2 regions of the Variovorax sp. P4_B10 genome follow, and region 2 is predicted to be linked to the other one. Evidence: riboswitches for the same ligand, from Rfam matches in the RefSeq annotation. Region 2 holds a riboswitch; the other holds the start of a gene.
The links. A riboswitch is a leader RNA that binds a small molecule or an ion and turns the genes downstream of it on or off. The one in region 2 is predicted to bind glycine.
Positions count from the first base shown of each region.

Region 1: another riboswitch for glycine. It lies ahead of AC1DXX_RS17655 (D-amino acid dehydrogenase); the one in region 2 lies ahead of gcvT (glycine cleavage system aminomethyltransferase GcvT).

Region 1 is NZ_JBFUHN010000035.1:47,044-50,443, reverse strand. Features, by position in the region: gene AC1DXX_RS17660 (hypothetical protein) at 1-350, shown strand, start outside; gene AC1DXX_RS17655 (D-amino acid dehydrogenase) at 402-1,721, opposite strand; glycine riboswitch at 1,813-1,930, opposite strand; glycine riboswitch at 1,942-2,034, opposite strand; gene rfbB (dTDP-glucose 4,6-dehydratase) at 2,150-3,229, shown strand; gene rfbD (dTDP-4-dehydrorhamnose reductase) at 3,226-3,400, shown strand, end outside.
Region 2 is NZ_JBFUHN010000071.1:4,168-7,567, reverse strand. Features, by position in the region: gene gcvH (glycine cleavage system protein GcvH) at 1-312, opposite strand, end outside; gene gcvT (glycine cleavage system aminomethyltransferase GcvT) at 357-1,532, opposite strand; glycine riboswitch at 1,580-1,684, opposite strand; glycine riboswitch at 1,697-1,787, opposite strand; gene AC1DXX_RS26035 (hypothetical protein) at 1,822-2,388, opposite strand; gene AC1DXX_RS26030 (TRAP transporter large permease) at 2,519-3,400, opposite strand, start outside.

The DNA.
Region 1 (3,400 bases), on a different contig from region 2:
GAATCACCGTGATAGGCGCACTCTATCAACCGAAGGGAAGCCCTTCGGTTGAACTGGAGGTTCGAATCAATGGCGAAACCTGCCAACCCATCAAGATAGACGAATCGTTGATGTTCTTCCGCGATTTCGAGGCGTGCCAATTGCACGCCAAGTCGTTCTTGATGGCTGAGTTTTTGGTGAAGGGTGCGCATCGACCTTGCGATCTATCTCCAAGCACGGACGCTCGATGCTTGGGCTTCGGGCTTCACTTGCTAAGAGCTGACGCGCTGAATAGCGGCGAGGACGAAGCTGCGAGCGTCGACAGCCGTGAGCCTGTCGACGACCTTCAAATGGCGATTGCGGCGCATTGAATTCCGCCTCCCCTTGCTCGAGCGGTGTGCAAGCCTGAACCAGTCAATGTCTCACGATGCACTCGTCGGGTAGGTGCGAGTGGCCCCTGCGAGACTCGCTGACGCAATCCCCGTGAACGCGAAATCCACCTCGGGCGCGAGCCCGCTCACGATCCGCGCGATCGACTTGCCCGAGCCGCAGGCGTGCGTCCAGCCGAGCGTGCCGTGGCCGGTGTTGAGGTACAGGTTCGGCAGCTTCGTCTTGCCGATCATCGGCACATTGCTCGGCGTCGCGGGACGCAGGCCGGTCCAGAACTGGGCCTGCGTGGTGTCGCCGGCGCCGGGGAACAGTTCTTCCACGCGTCGCACGATGGCTTCGCAGCGCACGCGGTTCAGGTCGCGGTCGTAGCCGTTGAGCTCGGCCGTGCCGGCGATGCGAAGGCGGTCGCCCGACTCGGAGGTGTAGCGCGAGAACACGAGCTTGAACTCGTCGTCGGTCAGCGAGACCTGGTGCGCCTTCGATGCGTCCTTGACGGGCAGCGTCACCGAGTAGCCCTTGGCCGGGTAGATCGGCAGGCGGATGCCCAGCGGCGCCGCGTAGAGCGGGCTGAGCGAGCCCATCGCGAGCACGAAGGCGTCGCCGCGGATGCGCTGGAAGCGGCCTTCGCTGTCGGTGGCCTCGACGTGGTCGATGCTGCCGCCGGCTTCGCGCAGGGCAGTCACCGTGTGGCTCATGAGGAACTTCACGCCGGCCGCGGCGGCGAGGCCCACGAGTTCGCGCGCAAAGCGGTTGGCGTCCCCGGATTCGTCTTCGGCCGTGTAGGTGGCGCCGGCCAGTTGCGGGCGGATGTGGGCGAGGGCGGGCTCGATCTTCACGGCCTCGTCGGCTGAGATCACCAGCCGCTCGCAGCCCAGCGCGCGCATCTGCTCGGCGGGCTTGAGTGCGCCGTCGAACTCTTTCTGCGTCGTATAGAAATGCAGGATGCCCTGGGTGCGCTGGTCGTAGCTCAGACCGGTATCTCGGCGCAACTGCTGCAACATTTCGCGGCTGTAGGTGCCCAGGCGGACGATCTGCTCGATGTTGTGTTTCGTGCGCGCCGGCGTGCATTCGCGCAAGAACTGCAGGCCCCAGAGCCACTGGCGCATGTCGGCGCGGATGCGAAAGAGCAGCGGCGCATCTTCCTTGCCCAGCCATTGCAGCACCTTGAGCGGCGCGCTCGGGTTGGCCCAGGGTTCGGCGTGGCTGACCGAGATCTGCCCGCCGTTCGCAAAGCTGGTTTCGGCGGCCGGGGTGGCCTGCCGGTCGATCACGGTCACGTCGTGGCCGAGTTGCTGGAGGTAGTAAGCCGAGGTCACGCCGAGCAGGCCGGCGCCAAGAACGATCACGCGCATTTCAAGTACCTTTGAGGTTGCAGCGCTTGAACGGCGGGCGTGGTTTGCTATTGAATCAATAGCAAGCAACCGGACGACCACGGTCCAAGTTGCCGCTCCCCCTGTCCTCGGTACCTGAGAGATTCACCCGATTGCGCCTTGCAACGGGTTTGCTCCTTCGGTGCATCACGGCCACGCAAGGTGGGTGATGGCTCTCCAGACGGCGTTTGATTTGATGCAGTACTGACCCCCTGTTCGGGCCGACCTGAGCGTTTATGGGAGTTTGCGCCTTCGGTAGGGCCACCGGGGTGGCCCGCTCTCCTGCAGTGGGGCGATTGTAGGTGGAGGCCGCAGATGCGCCAACCCCGGACTTCGGCCCTGCGGGCCAATGGGATAATCGCCCGTTCACTCGCCGAAGGGCGATCGTTCTGACAACAACAGGGGACCCCATGATCCTGGTAACCGGCGGCGCGGGCTTCATAGGCGCCAACTTCGTACTCGACTGGATCGCGCAGAGCGACGAGCCGGTCGTGAACCTCGACAAGCTCACGTATGCGGGCAACTTGGAGACGCTCGCGTCGCTCCAGGGCAACCCGAAGCACATCTTCGTGCAGGGCGACATCGGCGACAGCGCGCTGCTCGACCGCCTGCTGGCCGAGCACAAGCCGCGCGCCGTCGTGAACTTCGCCGCGGAATCGCACGTCGATCGCTCGATCCACGGCCCCGAAGACTTCGTGCAGACCAATGTGCTCGGCACCTTCCGCCTGCTCGAATCCGTGCGCGGCCACTGGAGCGCACTGCCGGCCGATGCCAAGGCGGCGTTCCGCTTCCTGCACGTCTCCACCGACGAGGTCTACGGTTCGCTCTCCAAGACCGACCCGGCCTTCACCGAAGAGCACAAGTACGAACCCAACAGTCCGTACTCGGCCAGCAAGGCCGCCAGCGACCACCTCGTGCGCGCCTGGCACCACACCTACGGCCTGCCGGTGGTCACCACCAACTGCTCGAACAACTACGGGCCCTTCCACTTCCCCGAGAAGCTGATCCCGCTGATGATCGTCAACGCACTGGCCGGCAAGCCCCTGCCCGTGTACGGCGACGGCATGCAGGTGCGCGACTGGCTCTATGTGAAGGACCACTGCAGCGCCATCCGCCGGGTTCTCGAAACCGGCCAGCTCGGCGAGACCTACAACGTCGGCGGCTGGAACGAGAAGCCCAACATCGAGATCGTCAACACCGTGTGTGCGCTGCTCGACGAACTGCGCCCCAGGTCGGACGGTCAACCGTACAAAGAGCAGATCACCTACGTCACCGACCGCCCGGGCCACGACCGCCGCTACGCCATCGACGCGCGCAAGCTCGAACGCGAGCTCGGCTGGAAGCCCGTCGAGACCTTCGACAGCGGCATCCGCAAGACCGTCGAGTGGTACCTCGCGAACAGCGAATGGGTGCGCAACGTGCAAAGCGGCGCCTACCGCGAGTGGGTCCAGAAGCAGTACGACGCGGCACCAGCGAAGGCCACGGCATGAAGCTGCTGCTGCTGGGCAAGGGCGGACAGGTCGGCTGGGAACTGCAGCGCAGCCTCGCGCCCCTGGGCGAGCTGGTCGCGCTCGACTTCGACAGCACCGATTTCAATGCCGACTTCAGCCGCCCCGAGCAGCTGGCCGAGACGGTGCTGAAGGTGCGGCCCGACGTGATCG
Region 2 (3,400 bases):
CGGGTCGCTCAGCTTGACCTTGAAGAACCAGCCGCTGGCCAGCGGGTCGCTGTTGGCGAGCGACGGGTCGGCGCGCAGGGCTTCGTTGACTTCGGTGATCTCGCCCGACACGGGCATGAACACGTCGGCTGCGGCCTTGACCGATTCGACGACGCCGGCGACATCGCCTTGCGCAAAGCTCTTGCCGACTTCGGGCAGGTCGACGAACACCACGTCGCCCAGCGCGTCCTGCGCGTGCACGGTGATGCCGACGGTGGCTGCGCCGCCTTCGGCGGACACCCATTCATGGTCCTTGGTGTACTTGATGCTCATGAAAAAAACTCCTCGTGGAAAAAATGATGATCGGGGTGCAGAGCCTAGCCGCGGTAGTAGCGGGTGGGCACGAAGGGCATGGTCGAGACTTCCATCGGCACGGGCTTGCCGCGCACGATGGCCTGCACGCGCGTGCCGGGCTCGGAGAAAGCGGTGGCGACGTAGGCGATGGCAATGGGCCGGTCGGCCGTCGGGCCGAGCAGGCCGCTCGTGACGAAGCCGATGTCGTGGCCTTCGAAGGATTGCAGCACCGTGCCGTCGCGCACCGGGATGCGTTCGAGCGCCACGAGGCCGACGCGCTTGCGCTTCAGCGTGTGGTGGTCGGTGTGGCCGGCGGCGCCTGCCGCGGCGGCGTCGAGCTGGGCCAGGATCCTGGCTGCACCGGGGAAGCCGCCTTCGCGCGCGCCGCCCGTGCGGCGCACCTTCTGGATCGCCCAGTTGAGCGAGGCCTCGACCGGCGTGGTCGTGGTGTCGATGTCGTTGCCGTACAGGCAGAGCCCGGCTTCCAGGCGCAGCGAGTTGCGCGCGCCGAGGCCGACGGGCTTGACCTCGGGCTGCGCCAGCAGCAGGCGGGCGAGGGCGTCGGCGTCCTTGCCGGCCACCGAGATCTCGAAGCCGTCTTCGCCGGTGTAGCCGCTGCGGGTGACGAAAGCGGGAATGCCGCCGATCTGCACCGCGCCGCCGGTCATGAACACGAAGCGCTCGATGCCGGGCGACAGGCGCGCCAGGGTGGCGGCCGCCTGTGGGCCCTGCAGGGCGAGCAGCGCATGGTCGGGCAGGGGCTGCACCTTGCAGCGCGCGCCGATCTTCTGCTGGATGTGGGCGATGTCGGCCACCTTGCAGGCGCCGTTCACGATCACGAAGATCGAGCCGTGGCCTTCGTTGAAGAACATCAGGTCGTCGAGGATGCCGCCTTCGTCGTTCAGCAGCAGCCCGTAGCGCTGCTTGCCGGCCGGCAGGTCGATCACGTCGACCGGCATCAGGGTTTCGAAGGCGGCCGCCGCATCGGGCCCGACCAGGCGCAGCTGGCCCATGTGGGAGATGTCGAACAGGCCGGCCGCATCGCGCGCGTGCTTGTGCTCGGCCATCAGGCCGGCGGGGTACTGAACGGGCATGGAATAGCCGGCGAAGGGCACCATGCGGGCGCCGAGCTCCACGTGCAGGTCGTACAGCGGCGTCTTGAGAAGCTGGGTGTCGGATGAAGCGGAAGAAGCAGCCACGGGGCACTCCAAAGGGGCAGTCGAAATCCATGGCTGCAACGCCACGGGCCACCCCTGCTGTCCGCTTTACCTGAGAGATTCGCCCCACGATCGGGGTTTGCTCCTTCGGTGGGCCGGTGCATGCGCAACGGCCTCTCTCCAGCAAGGAAACGCTGGTTTGCACCAACGCCTTGTCAGTCCTTTTGCCTGAGCGTTCGGGAATCCCCTGCGCCTTCGGCGGCCCCGCGTGGCGGTGCTCTCTCCTGACCCCGCCAAGTGTAGTGGATCGCGGGCCCCGGAGCCCGCGGCGTCAGTGCACGATTTCAGCCGGTGGCAGCAGCCGCTCGATGCGCTCGCGCAGCGACTCGGCCCGCTCGGCGCCGGCGGTTTTCTCGATTTCGGAGAGCATCAGCGCGGCGATGGTCAGCATCGCCTCCCGGTCGCGGGCTTCGCGCAGGGCGTCGCGCATCTGCAGGGCGAACTTGGGGTCGCGCCGCACGAACATGCGCTCGCAGATGTCGAACAGGAACATCCGCGTGGTGGCCAGGGAGCGCTTGCCGTCGAAGTTGTCGGCCGAGGTGGCGAGCCGGATCGGGTCGACCGCCGGCACCGGGGCGGGCGGTGCGGCAGCGGCGGCAGCCTGTGCCGCCGCCTGCGCCGTGGCGGCGGCGATCGCCTGGGGGTCCTGCAGGTAGCCCTTGAGCACCAGCGCCTGGATCGCCTGCTCGGCTTCGGTGCGGTTCGCGAACATCGGGCTGAAGTCGGTCAGCGTACGCCGGCCGTCGGCCATCAGCAGCAGCGCGCGCTCCCGCTGGGTGAGCGTGCGCTGGCCGCCCTGGAGTTCGTCGCGAGCCTTGTCGGTCTTGGTAGGAAACATGGCGGCCACAGCTTTCGGAGATCGAGGGCTGCAGCATCGTTGCAAGCGGTGACATCTTCATGAACCATTTTCCCTGGAGGGAAAAATCACCGCCGCGGCCGTGGGCCGCCGTGAAGTCGGCCGCGCAGGGCTACTTGAACCCGAGCGCGCGCGGCAGCCAGGTGCTGAGCGCCGGCACGAAGGTCAGGATCATCAGCACCGCACCATGCGCCCACAGGAAGGGCACCAATTCCTTCACCAGCGCCGACATCGGCACCTTCGACACATTGCAGGTCACGAACAGCAACCCGCCCACCGGCGGCGTGATCATGCCGAGCGTGAGGTTGAAGATCACGATCATCGCGAAGTGCACCGGGTCGACGCCCAGCTTGATCGCCACCGGCGCGAGGATCGGTGCCAGCACCATCACGCCCGGCAGCGGTTCGATGAAGATGCCGAACAGCAGCAGGAACACGTTGACGATGATCAGGAACATCCACGGCGAGAGATTCATGCTGATCAGCCATTCCGCCATCTGCTGCGGAATGCCTTCGATGGTCAGCACCCACGCGAACGAGGCCGACAGCCCGATGATGATCAGCACCGAGGCCGAGAGCAGTGCCGAGCGCGAGAGGATGTCGGGCAGCATCTTCCACTCGAGCGTGCGGTAGACGAACTTGCCGCACACCAGCGCATAGAACACCGCCACCACCGAGGCCTCGGTCGGCGTGAACCAGCCGGCGCGCATGCCGCCCAGGATCACCACCGGCAGCAGGATCGCGGGAATCGCCTTCCAGGTGGTGACGAGGATCTCGCGCAGCGGCGGCGTCTGGCCGTCGCCCTTGTAGTTGCGCTTCTTCGAGACGTGGAAGTTCACGACGCACATCGCCACCGCGATCAGGATGCCCGGCAGGATGCCGGCCGCGAACAGCGTGCCGACCGAGACGCTCTCGTCCTGCAGCGCATAGATGATCATGATGATCGAGGGCGGAATGATCGGCCCGACGATCGCGGTCGAGGCCGTCAGCGCCGC